One region of the Paenibacillus sp. FSL H7-0690 genome, then DNA from elsewhere that is predicted to be linked to it. Evidence: riboswitches for the same ligand, from Rfam matches in the RefSeq annotation. Region 1 holds a riboswitch; each other region holds the start of a gene.
What was found. Region 1 has a riboswitch for cyclic di-GMP ahead of MHI32_RS21000 (thiamine pyrophosphate-binding protein). Riboswitches for the same ligand answer to the same signal wherever they lie in the genome.
Positions count from the first base shown of each region.

Region 2: another riboswitch for cyclic di-GMP. It lies ahead of MHI32_RS02780 (choice-of-anchor A family protein); the one in region 1 lies ahead of MHI32_RS21000 (thiamine pyrophosphate-binding protein).
Region 3: another riboswitch for cyclic di-GMP. It lies ahead of MHI32_RS29715 (NPCBM/NEW2 domain-containing protein); the one in region 1 lies ahead of MHI32_RS21000 (thiamine pyrophosphate-binding protein).

Region 1 is NZ_CP150281.1:4,745,988-4,751,918, reverse strand. It holds gene glpK (glycerol kinase GlpK) at 1-92, shown strand, start outside; gene MHI32_RS21020 (DNA-binding protein) at 113-322, shown strand; gene MHI32_RS21015 (ketoacyl-ACP synthase III) at 399-1,391, opposite strand; gene MHI32_RS21010 (hypothetical protein) at 1,446-1,796, opposite strand; gene MHI32_RS21005 (carboxymuconolactone decarboxylase family protein) at 2,002-2,370, opposite strand; gene MHI32_RS21000 (thiamine pyrophosphate-binding protein) at 2,381-4,021, opposite strand; cyclic di-GMP riboswitch class I at 4,177-4,273, opposite strand; gene MHI32_RS20995 (HAMP domain-containing methyl-accepting chemotaxis protein) at 4,448-5,698, opposite strand; gene MHI32_RS20990 (YafY family protein) at 5,819-5,931, opposite strand, start outside.
Region 2 is NZ_CP150281.1:601,265-607,195, forward strand. It holds gene MHI32_RS02765 (DUF3221 domain-containing protein) at 580-924, opposite strand; gene MHI32_RS02770 (ASCH domain-containing protein) at 1,280-1,693, shown strand; gene MHI32_RS02775 (hypothetical protein) at 1,893-2,285, opposite strand; cyclic di-GMP riboswitch class I at 2,781-2,871, shown strand; gene MHI32_RS02780 (choice-of-anchor A family protein) at 2,980-5,097, shown strand; gene MHI32_RS02785 (alpha/beta hydrolase) at 5,247-5,931, shown strand, end outside.
Region 3 is NZ_CP150281.1:6,751,269-6,757,199, reverse strand. It holds gene MHI32_RS29730 (helix-turn-helix domain-containing protein) at 1-48, shown strand, start outside; gene MHI32_RS29725 (EAL domain-containing protein) at 45-1,082, shown strand; gene MHI32_RS29720 (hypothetical protein) at 1,193-1,765, shown strand; cyclic di-GMP riboswitch class I at 1,923-2,009, shown strand; gene MHI32_RS29715 (NPCBM/NEW2 domain-containing protein) at 2,268-5,931, shown strand, end outside.

The DNA.
Region 1 (5,931 bases):
TGGGTATAACTGAGCGGGAAGGTCGTTACAACGCCTGGAAGGACGCTGTAGCGCGTACCATGGGTTGGGAGAAGCATGAAGGATATCAGTGATAAAGGAGCTGTATATATCTATGGTTAACGGAACCGAATCTGATCTGCCGGGCGGACTATCTAAGCCGGCGCTTCGAGCCCTGCATGGGGCTGGATATGTTCAGCTTCAACAATTCAGCAAGCTTACTGAAGGAGAGCTTCTGCAGCTACATGGATTGGGGCCAAAGGCGATCGTCCTATTACGGAGTGCTCTCGCGGAAAAGGGGCTCACCTTTGCAAGTAAGTCCTGATGTTGCGTTCATATTTATATTAAAAAGCGGCAAGCTTAGGTGAATCCCTAGCTTGCCGCTTTTTGTTATACAGCTCCTAATATTCAATAACAAATGCTACATTTTGCCAACCGGCGCCCACTGTCCAGAACAGGACTTTATCACCACGTTCGATCTTTCCAGTAGTTACAGCTTTATGTAGAGCAATAAATGGGCTGCTGGTAGAGGTATATCCGAATTCATCCCCTATGTATACCGCTACATTGCGATCAATGCCGACTTTCTTACACATCTCTAAGATATTAGGCAATGAAAACTGTGAGAAGCAGGCTGCTTTAATGGCTTCAGGCGCGATATTGTTGTTAGACAGTAGAGTACGAATAGACTCAGAAGCAGCATCTATGCAAATGGAATCATCAAAAGGAATAAACTTCACATTAAACTCTCCAGCCGCTACACCTTGTTTACCCAGTTTAGCCAGGCCTGCGCACGGGAATTTGGAATTATCGCAAACACAAGGATCCGTTTGGTAGATAGAGTCAATGAAACCGACCACATCCTCAGCTTGTTCAAGAATGACTGCCGCCGCTGCATCACCGAAGTTAGCGTAGTAGACTGGATCATTCTTATCGGCATGAGGGGTTACATAATCGGAGCCGATGACCAACGCTCGTTTAATCCTAGGATTCGCTTGCATTTGACGGCTAACCTGTTCCACAGAAGCCGTCATACCCGCACAATTAGCATTGCTGTCAATGCAGATTGTATGGGATGCGCCTTTGATCAAACGGTGAATCATTAATGAGTTGGTAGGAAAGATATACTCAGGAGTTTGACTTGCATAGGCAATAAGGTCGATATCGGCACCTGTGAGACTACTTTTCTCCAGAACATTCCTGGCAGCCTCAAAAGCCATCGTAAGGGAATTCTCATCCGCATCCTTAATACTATACCGTGTAATACGACCTAATGCGGATAATAGACCTCGAATATCAATGCCTTTTTCGTCAAAATGCTTAATGAAAAAGTCGTTACCAACTATATTGCTGGGATGATAGATATCAATGCCTTTAATACGAATTCCGGTCATAATACGCCTCCAGGAAAGCAGTAAAATGTGGCCTACATATTAAGATTCAAAGATCTAGACTGTAACCGCAGAAATGATCTCGATGTTATCGAGTCCAGCTTTACGGCCAAGACGGGAAAGCTGCATTTTGAGGATCGGGTTATTTTCAAGCGTTAGATTTACTTTTACAAATCCATCATTCTTAAACATTACAAAGCAGCTTTCTAAAAGAGGTACAACATCTGGTGCAGTTACATTTAGCTTTCTGCAGTCGATTTTTAGTTCATAGTCAGCTGGAGTAATTGGATTGATAGTTTGTTGATAAGCTTGAATAGATTTTAGACCATCTTCTTCAGAAAATGTTCCATCCAACTCAATGTTAATAACCTTGTTTGTAGTGTCTGTCTTCAAAACGAAACTTCCCATGCCTAAATCTCTCCCATAGATTGAATTTGTCCAAAACAGTTCGACTGCAATATCCAGCCATGTATATCCATTTAGCTGTTTTATAAAAGTCAAAATTCGACACTATACAGCAAGTAATGGGATATTCCGACTCTATTATAGGCATATTTTTCAAGTGTATGCAATAATAAAGTCGAATTTTGTATATTGTTGTCGAACTGTTGGGTTATTGGATTTCTTCTATGGTTGCAAGCAGGATATTAAAAGCTGTGATGATTCTAGGTGCCCCTATAACGGGTACTAAGTGTAATAGAATACCTTTAAGCTGTTCTACGGTAACTCCAACACGAAGGGCCATGACATAATGAACGCCCAACTGTTCGAATTGACCCATTGAAATTAAAGATGAAATGACTGCGATTTCCTTCCAGTCAGGGGCTATAGTATTACGTTGAAAAATATCGCCATAGGCATTCCCCATAATAAATTCAGCCAAGTCAGGGAAGTGGTCTTTAATTGGAGCTAGTGCTTTTGCGCCATAGTCTCCTGATAGATTCGTGAAGTGGTTGAGACCACTGTTGATATTTTCCTTCATGGTTAGCCTCCTAGTTTAGGTTCAAAGTACGGTGTGCAGTCGGAGGGACTTCATCACGGTCTGTTAGTAGTTCAATAACGGCAACATGGTTTAGAGCTACCGCATCTTTAATTGCAGCTGTGAATTCATCCGCATTCTCACATTTGTAGCCTTTAGCACCTAGAGATTCAGCGAATTTTACGGCGTCCATTGGTACTTCATATAGAGTTCCATCGATACGACCTGTGGTTTTCTCCATACCCTTAAGAGCCATATCTAGTTGCTTATTATTGACCACGATAAAGATGACAGGGATATCTTTGCAGACAGCGGTGTTAATCTCAGCGCCGAGCATCATGAAACAACCATCACCTGTAATGCAGAGGATAGTTTCTTCAGGAGCAGCAACTTTTGCACCAATAGCCATGCCGATCGAATTACCCATGCAAGCAAAATACGCATCAAAAACAAAGCTGCCCGGTTTCTTAACCTTGTACCATTTTGCAGCGTGGAATCCATGACTTCCATCATCAACGAAAATTGAATTATTATAAGGGATCAAATCACTTAAAGTGCTCATTACCGAAGCAAGGGAAAGATTCTTGAGGGTTGGAAGCTCTTCTGAATAATCCGCATCGGCCAAAGCCTCACGTTTGGTGATTGTGTTTGGGTCAATATGATTTAGGCAGTGCACCAAATTATCGCGCAGGTCCCCAGTGACCGGTATCGTTTTGGACAATAGTATTTTTCCGACAAAGGTTGGATCAATATCAAATTGAATTAAAGTTGCTGGATGATTCTCCCGTTTAAGATTACAGATGGTCATATCACTTAAACGTGATCCAAGCACTATAAATAAATCGCTTTTATTCAATAAATCGTCCCCGTGGGTCGAACCGCCAACGCCAATAGGACCATGATAGAGTGGGTGATCCCAGACTATAGCCCCTTTTCCACCTGGAGATGTTACTACAGGAATATTAAAAGTTTCTGCGAGTTGAACAAGCTCTTTATGTGCTCCGGAGCGGTTAATTCCTTTACCCGCAATAATCAAAGGATTCTTAGCAGCTTGAATAGCATCGATGACTCTATCGATATTAGCTTGACTAATTAGAGATTCTCTTTCTGGGATTACTATATTGCATTCTTCCAATACTTCAGTTTGTACATCAAAAGGAATACAAAGATGAACAGGACCCCGTTTGGTCAGGGCCACAGAAATCGCATGATTAAAAATAGTACCAAAGTGATCCCCACGTTCAACCAATTTACTGAACAAGGTGGCAGGTCTGAACATATCAGCTAAATCAGCCAGAAAAGAGGTGGAGTCCTGACATTGAGGAATTCCAAGCTCTGTAATGGATTGGTGGCCGGTAATAAATAGGACAGGTAGGTTGTTAGCTTTCGCATGTGCTGCTGCTGTAAGCAGGTTAGTTCCCCCAGGACCCGAAGTACCAAATGCTACGCCTAGGTTACCCGTTTTCAGCGCATACCCTGCTGCTTCGAATCCGGAGCTTGCTTCATGTCTGCCGGGAATAAATTCAATACCGTAATCCACCATCTTTAGAACTATTGGACAAATGGATTTGCCAATGATCCCAAAAGAATGGGTGACTCCAAGGTTACGTAGTGCTTCCGCCATGTAATCTGCGACTGTCTTCAAAAGAAACACCTCACAAGTTTTTTGATATATATTAGTTATTAATCTACCGAATAGATACGATAGATCAATATACTCAAAAAGTAAAAACCTGTGCTCTATAGTAAGCACAGGTTGGTGGCATAAGGCGCCGCTAAGACTGAACAATAGTTCAGCCGTCCTGGTTCCTCTGCAACCTGGCAATCATGGCCTCAAACGAAAAAATGAGGCTGTAGATCCATGGTTTTGCGTCATCCTCTTTCGAGGATTTTGCCAATATTAATTTATAGTTGATAAGAATAATTTTCCTTTACAATATATTCCTCATTAATTTTTGTCAACATAATCCGCTAAAAAAACTCGAAATTTGACGAAAGTCTTGTCCAAGAGATGAAGTTTTGCCTCGCGAAAAAAACTGCCACCTAAGACTCAGCTTAGGTGGCAGTTGATAGTTTTGAACTAGAATTTAAAGATATGAATGGTTTTTTGCAGATTAAATACGGCCTGGGTCATTTTTTCCGTTTCTTCTGCAACAGACTGCAGGGCATTAATCTGTTCATTCATAGCCGCCGATACCTCTTCTGTGCCAGCAGCGGTTTCTTCGGTGATTGCTGAGATATTCTCAATTGCACTAGAAATTTTCAAGGCACTTTCTAGCATAAGATCACTCTCCGCAGAGAATGAAGAGATTTGCTCGGTAATGTACTGCACGCTTTGTACAATTTGTGCGAAAATATGGGCAGATTGAGTGATCATTTCATTCTGAACCTGCACAACCTCTTCATTGATGGCGATATTATCGATGGCTTGTTTAATATCTGACTCAATGCTGCGGACCAAGCCGAATACTTCTTTTGTGGATGCCGTAGATTCCTCAGCAAGCTTGCGAACCTCTTGAGCTACAACGGCAAAACCCCGACCATGCTCACCGGCACGAGCAGCTTCGATGGAGGCATTCAGTGACAGCAGGTTGGTCTGCTCAGCGATCTCTGTGATGGTCTTGGTGATCATCGTAATCCCGCGGGCATTTTGTGAGAGAGCTTCAATAGTGTCAGCCACTTTTTGTGTAGCCTCTATGTTTTTACGCATGCCTTCAGCCTGTGTATCTACGGATTGGCGCCCTTGCTCAACAAGTTCTAAGGTATGTATTGAACGTCTGTTCATTTCTTTGGTGGAGTTCGTATAATTGGATACTTTGGTCTCAATGTCTTTAATGGATTCTGTCATATCAGCGATATCCGTAGATATTTCATTTGCACCAAGAGCGAGCTCAGTAGAAGAAGAGGCTACTTGTGCCATGACAATTTTCAGGTTCTGGTTCTTATCTTCGATTCCGCGGCTTGCATCCATTACTTGACGGGTGATCTGCGATGCATCGGTCAGAATCTTCTTGAGCTTATCAATCATTGTGTTAAAGGAGCGGCTTACGTCACCCATTGAACCATTTTCGTCCGCTCTGCTAGTGAAATCCCCCTTCGAAATACTGTGAGATACATTAGCAATATCATCAAAAGATGATGTAAGCGTTCTCTCCACAAAGCGAGCAACAGGTAAAGTCAGACCTGCAAGAACAACTACTAGTATAATTCCTACGAGAAATTGACCTAGAATCATTAACGTAACTAAGACAGGAATAGCAAACAGTGCGGCAACGAGGTAACATCCGGCAACAATTCTTTGTTTTAACGGAAGTTTGTGCATCCAGCTCATTGGTAAAATGTCCCCCTTATTAAATTTTATGTATGGTGTTATTATAGGGGATTTATAGGTCATTGGTCTATAGAGAAGTGTCATAAATCTTCTTTAAGTAGTAGATATTTAGAATTCATGTCAAAATTCCTCATATATTGTGGAAATTGTTTTAATAGCAGACTTTACCATCCCTACTAGTTCGGTAGGAGCTAAAACAATAACTGAAGGAGAGAAAGAGAGTACGATACGAC
Region 2 (5,931 bases), 2.8 Mb from region 1:
TATGAGCTATAAGATCGATTTGAAAAATGAGATGTTTTGTAAGTTTTTATAAATAAACGTCGAATATTATAATAAGAGAGTTTTATTGGTGTAGATGACCTAGGACTAATTAATTGTGATGAATTTTAAAAATACGAAACCCGCCGATGCATGTCTCGCGGGTTTGTGCTGATCCTGTATCTTCAAGTAGATCCTTCGTGTTATTAGGTACATTGCCAACAACTGTAGGGACTTTATAAGCTCCTATAGTTGTTACATGGTAAGGTTTCAGTAATTCCAACAAAGAGTAAATTCCCAAATGCTTGGGATTATGCCCACTGGCTTCGGTAGGTGAGCTTTTTTTGTTTACAGAATGTTCCAGAATTATTATATTCAGATTATGTAAATGTTTCGTCCGGAAGAGATTATTCATAGTATATGTTCGGAAGGGTATTTCTGCTTCAGGAATTCCCGTAACAGAGATGTTGAGAGTATATAATGTTCCATATTATATACTCTGATTTCTCCTTAAATCTACACAAAGAAGCGCCATCCCTTTTGGAGACGCCGCTTCTTTATAGTAGATTCTATTCTTTTTGCTCAATTCTTGATTTTGGTGATCTTTTTGGCGGTAACTTGTGCAGGGAATGAATCATCACTTACTTCAAAAAACACTTTAATCTCATCGCCTTTTTTATATTTAGAAGGTGCAACTTTATTTACCCAAATGGCTTGAGAGTACTCATTAGATTCGAGAATTTCCTTGTATTCCTTGTTCAAGTCTTCTTCTTTTAATTCAGAAATTACTAAAATTCTTTTATTTTCTACATCTATTGTGTGTACAATTCCTTTCAAAACTTCATCATTCTTACTACAGGCGGTGACTAATAACAAAAAAACAAAAATAAGAGTCCATTTAATAGTAGTACGTGGTTTTTGAATCATGGACCTTCCCCTCCAGTGGTTACGACATTAGTTTAAAATCGGTTGCACAGGCATAGCAGTTAGTACATTACCAATATAAGAATATACAGCAGCCTTTCCATTATGACGACCTTTATTGATTCTGGGGAGTTACAGGTGAATGTCTGTAGTATTGATATTTTCATAAGAACTTTTGTTTGTATATAATAAAAATAAATGTTCTTATTTTAGAGGCGATCAATGATGGAAATGAGTATCGACCAAACGGTTGGGATTATTTAATTTATCAGGTCAAGGTGAGCAAGATTACACAACGCGAGATCGAGATCCGTGCATCCGTGACAAACGTCCAACATAAACGAAGGGGATAAATATCATGCGGTGTATAACAATACGGCAGCCTTGGGCGACCTTAATTGCTCTTGGTGAAAAAGAGTTTGAAACTCGTTCATGGAGAACAGCCTACCGCGGCGAGTTAGGCATCCATGCCGGAGTGAGGATTGACAAAAAGATTTGTGAACAGGAACCGTACAAATCAGTATTGGCGAAACATGGCTATACAGCGAATAATTTGCCGACAGGAGCTATTATTGCTACAGGTCAGCTCGCGGGATGTTATGTGGTTACTCCAGAGGTGGATTTAAGGGAATGGATCAATGGGAATGAATATGATTTTGGCGACTATAGTGAAGGACGGTTTGCCTGGAAGCTTGAACGGGTTCATCCATTAAGCCATCCAATTCCAGCTAAAGGTCGGCTAAGCTTGTGGGAGCACTCTAATCACTTCTGAACGGCGAACAATATTTTTAATGTAATTTTTATGTGCCTATCAGCTATTTTTCAGGTTCGAGGTATATATTAGAGACACCAAACACCCCCCAGTGTTTTGTGGTATATCTCTCTCAGGTCTTGCCAACTCCCATGGTAAGGCCTATTTTTTTGTTCACTAATTGATTGGGGGGAGAGAGCGCAGCGGCTTCTATACAGCTTTACTTAATCTGGTACTGTTCTTCGTAACTCTTAAAAGATGAAATATCCAGCCCTAGGTATCTGCGCATATGGATGGCAGCCTGAGCCGCAACAATGTCATTCAACAGCAGCATTCGTTCATGATAGCCACGACATATATACTTGGCTTCAATTCCAGTATTAAGTCTGTTTTGCTCATACACCTTGATTCCCCGTCTTCTCATTTCTGCACGAACATCCCTTAGATCTGTTGTAGCTACTGCAGCAGCTGTTCCAAGCACCTCCAGATAAGGGGCGGGTGTTCGTAAGTGTGTAGATAAAATGGCGGAGTCCCGTTCGAAAGCTGATAAAATCATCGGAAGCAATAAATAAGATTTCACCAGCATGTTGTCCCTGCTTTCTGCTCTATGCATGAATCTCATCACCTCTAATAGGAACGTATATTCGTATTCTACCCCGATATTCCAAAAATAATCAATGGTATTTCTAAACAGCTTATCCAATGTGATTAAATTCACAACTTAATAACGAAGAATAAATTATATTAAAAATTGTAATAATAAAAATTAATGTATCGAACGCAAATAAAGGAGAATTATGATGGAAAAAGAGGGCAGCCTCCAGCGTGGATTGTTTTTTGGTTTAATTTTGAGTGTTCCCTTATGGATATCCATATTGGGCTATATACAGTTACTTTAAAATTTAATGAAAAACCTTATGCGAAGCGCCTTTAGGCGCTTTTTTTGTGTGGTACTAATGCGGGGAATTATCGAAAGGAATTGATTGACAATTGTGGGTGTCGGGAGCTAAACTGTTATTAATTCAAAAGTATTAAAAGTCATAGACTGTTATTGGATAGAATGCTTCAGCTACCAGTTCTGGACTTGCAGTGTAATACATATATATAGTCATGATAATAGCAAACCGTCTGAAAGGGCGGGACGCAAAGTCCAGGAGTCTAAAGTGTCTTAAAGGCACAATGACCGTCCGACTGCCATGAGAAGGGAATTTCACTTCTTTTTGGCGGTCTTTTTTGTTGTTAGGTCCTTTAGAGTTTCTGGTAATTATTCTGATTAATATAAATCATAGTTTTAGGAGGTGTGCCATTTGAAAAGAAGAATAAAACCGTTACTCTCGCTTGTATTAGCTGGGATTTTGACGGTAGGTAGTGGGCTTTCCTCATTAGGAGCTGGAGTTGCTGGAGCTAGTAGTTCTTCTACATTGGGAATTGCAGCGGTCTACAACGTGTTTATTCTAGGGGATATAACAACAGTTTCGGATACGGAAGGAAGGTTTGCTGCTGGAGGTAACGTTAACTTAACCAACTATAGTGTTGGAGATAGGTTGACCGCTGCAGAGGTTTCCCTGACTGACACACTTGTTGTTGGAGGGCATCTTACTTTCAACGGAGGTACTGTTTATGGGAATATCGTGCACGGGGGAGATTTTTCAGGGAATGTAACGCTCCTCAAGGGTGGTACAAAAAGACAGGGGAGTACGATTGACTTTTCAGCCGTAGGTCAGTCTTTGAAGGACAAATCAGCAGAACTTGCAGCATTGCCGGCGAATGGAACAACAGTGTACCAATATGGCAGCCTTACCCTGACAGGTACAGATCCTGCGGTCAATGTTTTTAATGTTTCAGGAGATAACGTCTCTAATACCTACGGAATTACAATAAATGTTCCTTCAGGATCTACTGCAATTATTAATATTGATGGTTCTAACGTAAAAATGAAAAACTTCGGATTTCTACCTAATAACGTGTTGAACAGCAAGAAAATTTTGCTTAACTTTAGCCAAGCTGCGTATCTTGATATGGCAGGCATAGGTGTAATGGGAAGCATACTTGCCCCCTATGCTCATGTTGATTTTATTAATGGTCAGATTAACGGTACTTTAGTGGCGGCTTCACTCAAAGGTACTGGTGGTGGTGAATTTCACCACTATCCATACGATGGTGATGAACCTGGACCAACACCAACGCCAACGCCAACGCCGACAGTGACGCCGACACCAACAGTGACACCAACGCCAACGCCGACAGTGACGCCGACACCAACAGTGACACCAACGCCAACGCCGACAGTGACACCAACGCCGACAGTGACACCAACGCCGACACCGACAGTGACACCAACACCAACGCCGACGCCGACAGTGACGCCGACACCAACGCCGACAGTGACGCCAACACCGACACCAACGCCGACAGTGACACCAATACCAACACCAACACCAACGCCGACGCCGACACCAATACCGACACCAACGCCGACAGTGACACCAACACCGACGCCAACGCCGACACCGACACCAACACCAACGCCGACGCCGACACCGACACCAACGTCGACGCCGACACCAACACCGACACCAACACCGACGCCGACAGTGACACCAACGCCGACGCCAACACCAACGCCAACACCGACGCCGACACCGACACCAACGTCGACACCAACACCGACACCGACACCAACGCCAACACCGACAGTGACACCAACACCGACGCCGACAGTGACACCAACGCCGACACCGACGCCGACGCCGACGCCGACAGTGACACCAACGCCGACGCCGACAGTGACACCAACACCGACACCAACACCAACGCCGACAGTGACACCAACGCCAACGCCGACGCCGACGCCGACACCAACGCCAACACCAACGCCGACACCAACACCAACACCGACGCCGACAGTGACGCCGACACCAACACCAACGCCGACAGTGACACCAACACCAACGCCGACGGTAACGCCTGAGGCAACACCGACACCGACGGTAACGCCTGAGGCAACACCAACACCGACGGTAACGCCTGAAGCAACACCAACGTCGACACCAGAGACTTCGGTGTTCCCGACACCAACGCCATCATCCGTAATTGGCACTATAGTTCTTGCAGAAGATCCCGTGCCGCTTGGACCTGTAGCTTCGCCGACACCAGCGCCAGTACCAACACCGTCGAATAGCACAGAAGTACTTGTTGATGATGATGAGATCCCATTAGGTCCGGTACCGGCAGTGACACCAACGCCAACACCAACACCTGATGAAATCATCGTAGTGGACGATACGATCCCATTAGGAAAGCCACCTGTGAAGGAATTGCCAAAAACGGGTGAATCAAGTCCTGCACCTTACTACGTAGCAGGTTTAGGTTTTGCACTTATCGGATTATTAATGAGAACCAAGTTCTCCAAAAAGAATAAATAATAAAGGGTAGATCAACATAGAGTCGCTTTCGGGAGTGTTCCGATGGCGGCTCTATTTGTATGTCATGATTGCGATAGTTTGGTGCATTCTAAGTAGATGGTATACTCTTGTTGGAAAAGAAATGAAGAGGGGATGGCGAAGGCGAATTGATATGGTTCATTATTAGCGCTGTAATCATCATAGGGATTCTAATCTATGTGGGATTTTTCTTCTATGGTATTGCTATTAAACGAGCGCCAAAGGTATTTCTAAGTAATAATCCTAATCTGAAGGCTGATCCTCCGGTTGCCGGAGCTTCTTGGGGGGAGGGGAAGGATTGGGTCTCTCGCCAGAGCTTCGAGAATATTGAGATCGTATCTGCAGATGGACTTAAATTAAGAGGTTACTTACTCCAATCTAATCGTGCTGCGGGACGCACAGCCATTCTAGCCCACGGTTATTCAGGTAAAGCAAAGGATATGGGGGCGTACGCCAAAATCTACTACGAGAACTTAGGCTTTAACATCCTAATTCCCGATGCAAGAGGGCATGGAGATAGCGCAGGGGATTACATTGGTTTTGGTTGGCCGGAACGAAAAGATTATTTGCAATGGATTGAATACATGATTAAAAAGACTGGGCCTAGTGCTCAAATTGTGCTTCACGGTGTCTCTATGGGTGGTGCTACAGTGCTAATGACCTCAGGGGAAGATCTTCCGCCGCAGGTAAAAGCTATTGTTGCGGACTGCGCTTATACCTCAGTAAAAGCACAATTATCTTACCAACTACGACGAATGTATCGCTTGCCAAGTTTCCCTTTCGTTCAAAGTGCAAGTCTAATCACCCGCTTGAAGG
Region 3 (5,931 bases), 2.0 Mb from region 1:
ACCGTGTTAGACCCGGCGTATTTACTGGAGTATACGGATTTCGATTGAGAAGAGCCGTTCCGGGATTCAGAGAATCGATTATTAAAGGGGTTATGAATGTGGCTTGTAATCATTGTGTAGTAAGAGATCTGAATTTTGAAATCAAGGCTCATGGTGAGCTTAATCTTAGGGTTTTACCTGAGGTTATTCATCACTTGAGTAGAAGTAATACGATACATAAGGTGGAAGAAAATGTGATTACAATTAAGGAGGCTGGGGTGCGGGATTTTCTGGATTTCTGTAATGACCATATGGAGTCGGAGCAGGTTGAATTCCGTATAGATGACCAAACATGGAGACCTCTATCCGAATTACCCACTGTACTTGATATGGAGTGGATTGATGAGGTTATCACTAAGGGTCTTGTTACTTGCTACTTCCAACCGATTGTGAACGTAAGGGAAGAGATTTTTGCATACGAGCTCCTATCCAGATTTAAAAAAGAAGACGGATCTCTTATCTATCCTAATGAGATTTTTGCGGCGGCAAGGAATCGTGGGCGTTTATATGCTTTAGACCGGTTATGTAGAATGACGGCTGTAAAATATGCTGCACCCTTAAATAAAAAAACGTTTATTAATTTTATCCCAACGTCGATCTACGCTCCAGAGTTCTGCTTAAGATCAACCGTTGAACTGGCCAATCAATTAGGCGTCGATCCTTCTCTTTTTGTCTTTGAAGTTGTTGAGACGGAGAAAGTGGATGATCTCGCTCATTTGAAAGCTATTTTGACATATTACAAGGATCGGGGATTTGAATACGCTTTAGATGATGTTGGTGAGGGCTTCAGCACGATCGAGATGTTATTGGAGCTTAAACCCCATTACATGAAGCTGGATATGAAATATGTTCAGGGTGTGTCCAGCGATCTGAACAAACAGAAAATAGCAAAGCAATTTTTAGAAAAAGCTTTAGAAATCCAATCCGTTCCTTTAGCAGAAGGTGTGGAGTTTAGAGAGGACTTTGAATGGCTTAAGCAGAGTGGTTATCAGTTGTTTCAGGGATATTTATTTGGAAAGCCTGATCCTATTCCCAAACAGTAATCCTAATGAGTATATATCCGTCCAGAGGATGAGATGAATTTCAGGTCAGAGTCTGAGTACAGCCAACCCCCGCGGTTGTATAATTTAGGTAATTTGAAAAGGGGGACGGGATGGATATGAAATGGCATCAATTTGTAACGCGCTGGGCGGATTCTAGGGGCTTTGATGGACGAGAGATTGATTATCAATGGCCTTCTCCTTCATTTCCGGTCATCAGTATTCGCAGTAATCTAGGGCGATACTCAGGTCAAGCGTATGGCCGTGGAGGTAAACCCCGTGTGAAGACAGCCGTTGGATTAATCGCTATTGGAGATGTAGCTGTTGGCTTGATTTCCATAGGTGCGATAAGCGTGGGCGTATTATCCTTAGGAGCAATATCACTGGGAATGTGGTTAGCGATCGGAGCAATAGCACTTAGCTGGCTTGGCTTCGCAGTGGGAGCGATTGCGATTGCAGGCGTGGCTGTAGGAGCGATCGCAATCGCGGAAAAAGCGTTGGGGGCCATCGCCATAGGGGATACGGCGTTTGGTGCGATAGCGATAGGCAGGATCGCTGGGGGTGCCATAGCTATCGGACAATGGGCATATGGTGTAATCGCAGTTGGCGAACATGGTTTCGGATTAATTCCCATCACGGGCGATGTGTGGAATTGGTTCCGGCGTTTGTTTGGATCGGGGAGTTAAGTAGACCTACAGTCCTAAAGGATGCCCTTCTCTTCCGGGATGGTCGATAAATAATATCTATCACATAAGAAAAACTAATTGCAATTACCTATATTCATTTCATACCAATTAATCATGCGATCCGATCTAGGCTTATGTTACTCTTTGAATGTATTCGAAACTTCATAGGCAAACCTATGGAAATGTAGGGACGCAAAGCTAAAGGGACTAAGGTTATCATAACTATTGTCAGCCAGCTGCCAAAGAGTGTGTAACGCTTTTTGTTAAAATATAAGAAAGTATAAGTTATACACCTATACTTAATATCTTATATTTCTCGCTTAAACGCTTACCGTCCTTATAAGGACGCCGAAGGCGTTTATGCTTGTTAAGGTTTAATAAAAATTAAGTCTTAATTTTTAGGCGACTTTATACGCAATCAAGCTACTCTTTTGGGGTAGTTTTTTTTGTGCCCATTTTTGGGCACTGGAGAGATTCATATGACATCTGGGGGTAAGAAAAGATGAAGAAAATGATTGCGATCGCTACATCGGCGGCCATATTGGCCAGTTTTTCAAGTGAGGCAGGTTATGCTTTAGCAAGTGAGGTAAGCAAGGTAAATGTAACAAAAACAGTGGCGCAAAGTAAGGTTAACTTATTAAGCAACGCCTCGGTTATTCCGTTTGAGCTGTACGGCAAGGATGCTCTAAATGCCTATAATGAGGTTTTTAGAATGAATCCAGCAAATATTAAATCCATCACAAATAACGGTGGCAACTACTCAGGCTCGCCTATAGCTAAGGCTATGGATGGGGATATGAGCACGCATTGGGAGACTGGCAAACCGAATAGTTCAACGTTTACGAATGAGATTGTATTTGTTTTCAATGAGTCCACTGAATTAAATAGAATGGTATACGCGGCTAGGCAATCCGGTGCGAAAGGTAAAGGTTTTGCTCAAGAATTTGATATCTACGGCTCCACTACCGATGCGGGTGATTTTACGCTCGTGTCTTCTGGAGAATATACAGGCTCAACCGGTGATGTAGTGGAGATTCAGTTCGCACCTACGACTTTTAAGAGACTTAAATTTGTCTTCAAAAAAGCGAACCAAGATTGGGCGAGTGCGGCTGAGTTTTCTTTTTATAAAGAGGATAGTGTCTCTGCTAAAATGAAAAAATTATTTACAGATGATACCTTGAGCCAAGTTAGTGCTGCCTTTAATACGACAGAGAAATTAACAGCTTTAGAGAATGAAGTGCAGGCACATCCACTGTATGCGCAGTTTAAAGAAGAGATAGAGAATGCAAAGATCCTTTTGGAGAACCATCAGGTAGAGGCAACGGTAGCCAAGGTTTCGAAGCTAAAAGGGTATGGAACAGCCTATGAAAATGCCTATAGCCAAGCTTATAGAATGCCGAATGCAAACGTATCAAAAGTAACGGTGAACGGTGGAAGCTACTCAGGTACGAAGCCTGAATATATGCTGGATGACCAGCCCACTACGCATTGGGAAACGAACAAAAACAATGATGCAAGCTTCACGAATGAAGTTGTGTTTGAACTAGCGCAAGCGGAGGTGCTGGACAGAGTAGCTTTTTTAGCTAGAGATAACCGCAAAGGATTCCCAGAGGCTTTTGAAATCTATGCATCAGAGACGAGTAAAGGAGAGACCTTCCAACTTGTATCTAGCGGAACCGCGATTAGTACCAATGACTTTCTGGAATTTAAATTCGAACCGACGAAGTTTAAAAGATTAAAATTTAAGTTCACAAAAGCTAATATCAACAGACCTTTTGCGGCTGAATTTAGATTTTATACAGAAGATAAAGTAAGCGAAGCAGTAAATGGCATTTTCACAGATGGAACGATGAGTGCGGTTGTGCCTGCTTATAATAGCGTCGAAGCAATCAACGAATTAGAAGAAGCGGCAAAAGTACATCCGCTCTATCCAATCCTGAAAGATTCTTTGGATTTAGCTAAGAAGCTAGTGAATGGTGAAGTTCAAACCGAAGGCACCATCATTGAGGCGGAACAACGTGGAGATATGAAAAAGCATGCGCAGGAAAACCTGAGAATTGGTTTTGGTACGAACAACCAGCCTACAGGTCTCGTTGCAATGCCTGGAGATACGATCAACGTTTATGTGGACGCAGCTTCTAACGATAAGCTACCTTCTTTAGTCTTTTCTCAACAAGAGGCCGCTTGGAATGTTTGGGCTAGAGGTGTGCAATTGCGTCCAGGTAAGAACATTATAACCGTTCCTGAATTTGCTACGAATAGTTATTATGCACATGAAGTGACTAAGGGCGGTACAGTGTATATCGTCAATCCATATACAGCTGAGGAACAAGGGAAAGCGCCATTGATCCGCTTCGAAGGTTTAGAAAAGATTCCTTTTATGACCAAGACCACGGATCCAGAACAATTCAAAACCTTCTTAATCACATACAAACAAAGACTGGACGAAGATAAAGCGGCTCATCCAAATGTTCAAGATCGTAAACTCATAGATGTGGTAGAAATGGCCAGCGATCATGTTATTTTCACAGGAACGGCGACGGAGGCGTACAACAAATATATTACGCAAGGAAATAACCCGCTGGACACCGTAACTGGGTATGACACCTGGATGAAGAGCATTTTTGCCTTCTATGGCTTGGATGGCAGTAGCGAGATTCATGATGCCAAGCTAATTCGTGAGAATATTCGCTTGATGCAGCCTTATGGTGCGATGTATGCAGCGGGAGATCATACAGGGATCCAACTTGGAACAGTAGGAACCATGTTAGGTGATTTTAATAAAGCCTATCCGGGCTGGGGACTGAATCACGAAATTGGGCATCGCTTGGCTATGGGTGAACGGGAATATGGCGAAGTAACTAATAATATGGTGTCTATGTTTATGTCTGTCGCAGCGAATTCGATAGATAATCGTATACCGTATGAATCAGATATCTATAAATATGTCCTCGAAGAAAATAAAGTGGTTATGAATCAGCAGGGCTTATTTGCACAACTCGGAGCCTATTGGCAGCTGGAGCTGGCACATCCGGGATACTGGACAGAGCTGACCAAGCTATATCGGGAGCGGAAGGTCACCCTTACCAACGGTGACAATTCCAAGCAGCAGTATTTGGTGGAGTTCTCTTCCGAAGTGCTGAGTTTAGACTTAAGCAGCTATTTTGCCAGACATGGCTTCACTGTGAATCCTGAGACAAAAGCGAAAGTAGCCAAGTATCCGGCACCGCAAAAGTTATGGTATTTAAATAACTCGGTGATTAATTATGAGGGAACTGGAATAGCGGATAAAAATCTGGCCATTAAGGTTAATATCACACCTAACACCACGGCTAGAACGAACACGTTAAGTTTCAGTATAGATAAAGAGCTTAAGCAAGACTTTTTAGGATATGAAGTGTATAGAAATGATGTGTTAGTTGGTTTTACAGGAACTGACCAATTTGTGGATCAGAATGTAGATGCGAGTATCAACTATACGTACAAGATCGTCGGTTATGATAAAAAGCTGAACCCACTGAAGCCCGTACAGGTTAAAGCCTTTAAGCCAGCCTTGTCTGTTGAAGATCAGCTCACTTTAAAGCTTAATCAAACCTTTGATCCGATGAGCTATGTAAAAGCGGCTAACTATCTAGGAAACGATATTACTGCAGATGTCTCTCTGAAAGCCAATAACGTTGATGTAACGCAAAAAGGCAACTACGAAATTGTATATGAAGTGAAAAGCGAAGGGGTTACGGAAACGAAAACCACACAGGTTACGGTAACGAGCGACTACGCCTATATTTCCGATCTCAATGCCAAGTCAGTCGTTGTAGGCTGGGGTGAATTAAAGAAAGATAAAGCCGTTTCCGGAGGAATCATAACCCTTGTTCGCCAAGGGTTGGCTGCGACGTACGCGAAAGGGATTGGTGTTCATGCCAACTCTGAGGTAGTTTACGATATTGAAGGTAAGGGTTACGACTTCTTTGAAAGCTACATTGGGATTGATCAAGCCATGAAAGGGAAACCTTCCTCGGCTACTTTTGCAGTGTATGTGGATGGAGAACAGAAATTTGAGAGTGATGTTTTCCGGGCAGGAACAGAACATCAATTTGTGAAAATCCCTGTGACTGGCGCAAGAGAGGTGAAGCTGGTTACAACAGATGCTAAGGATGGCAATGCTT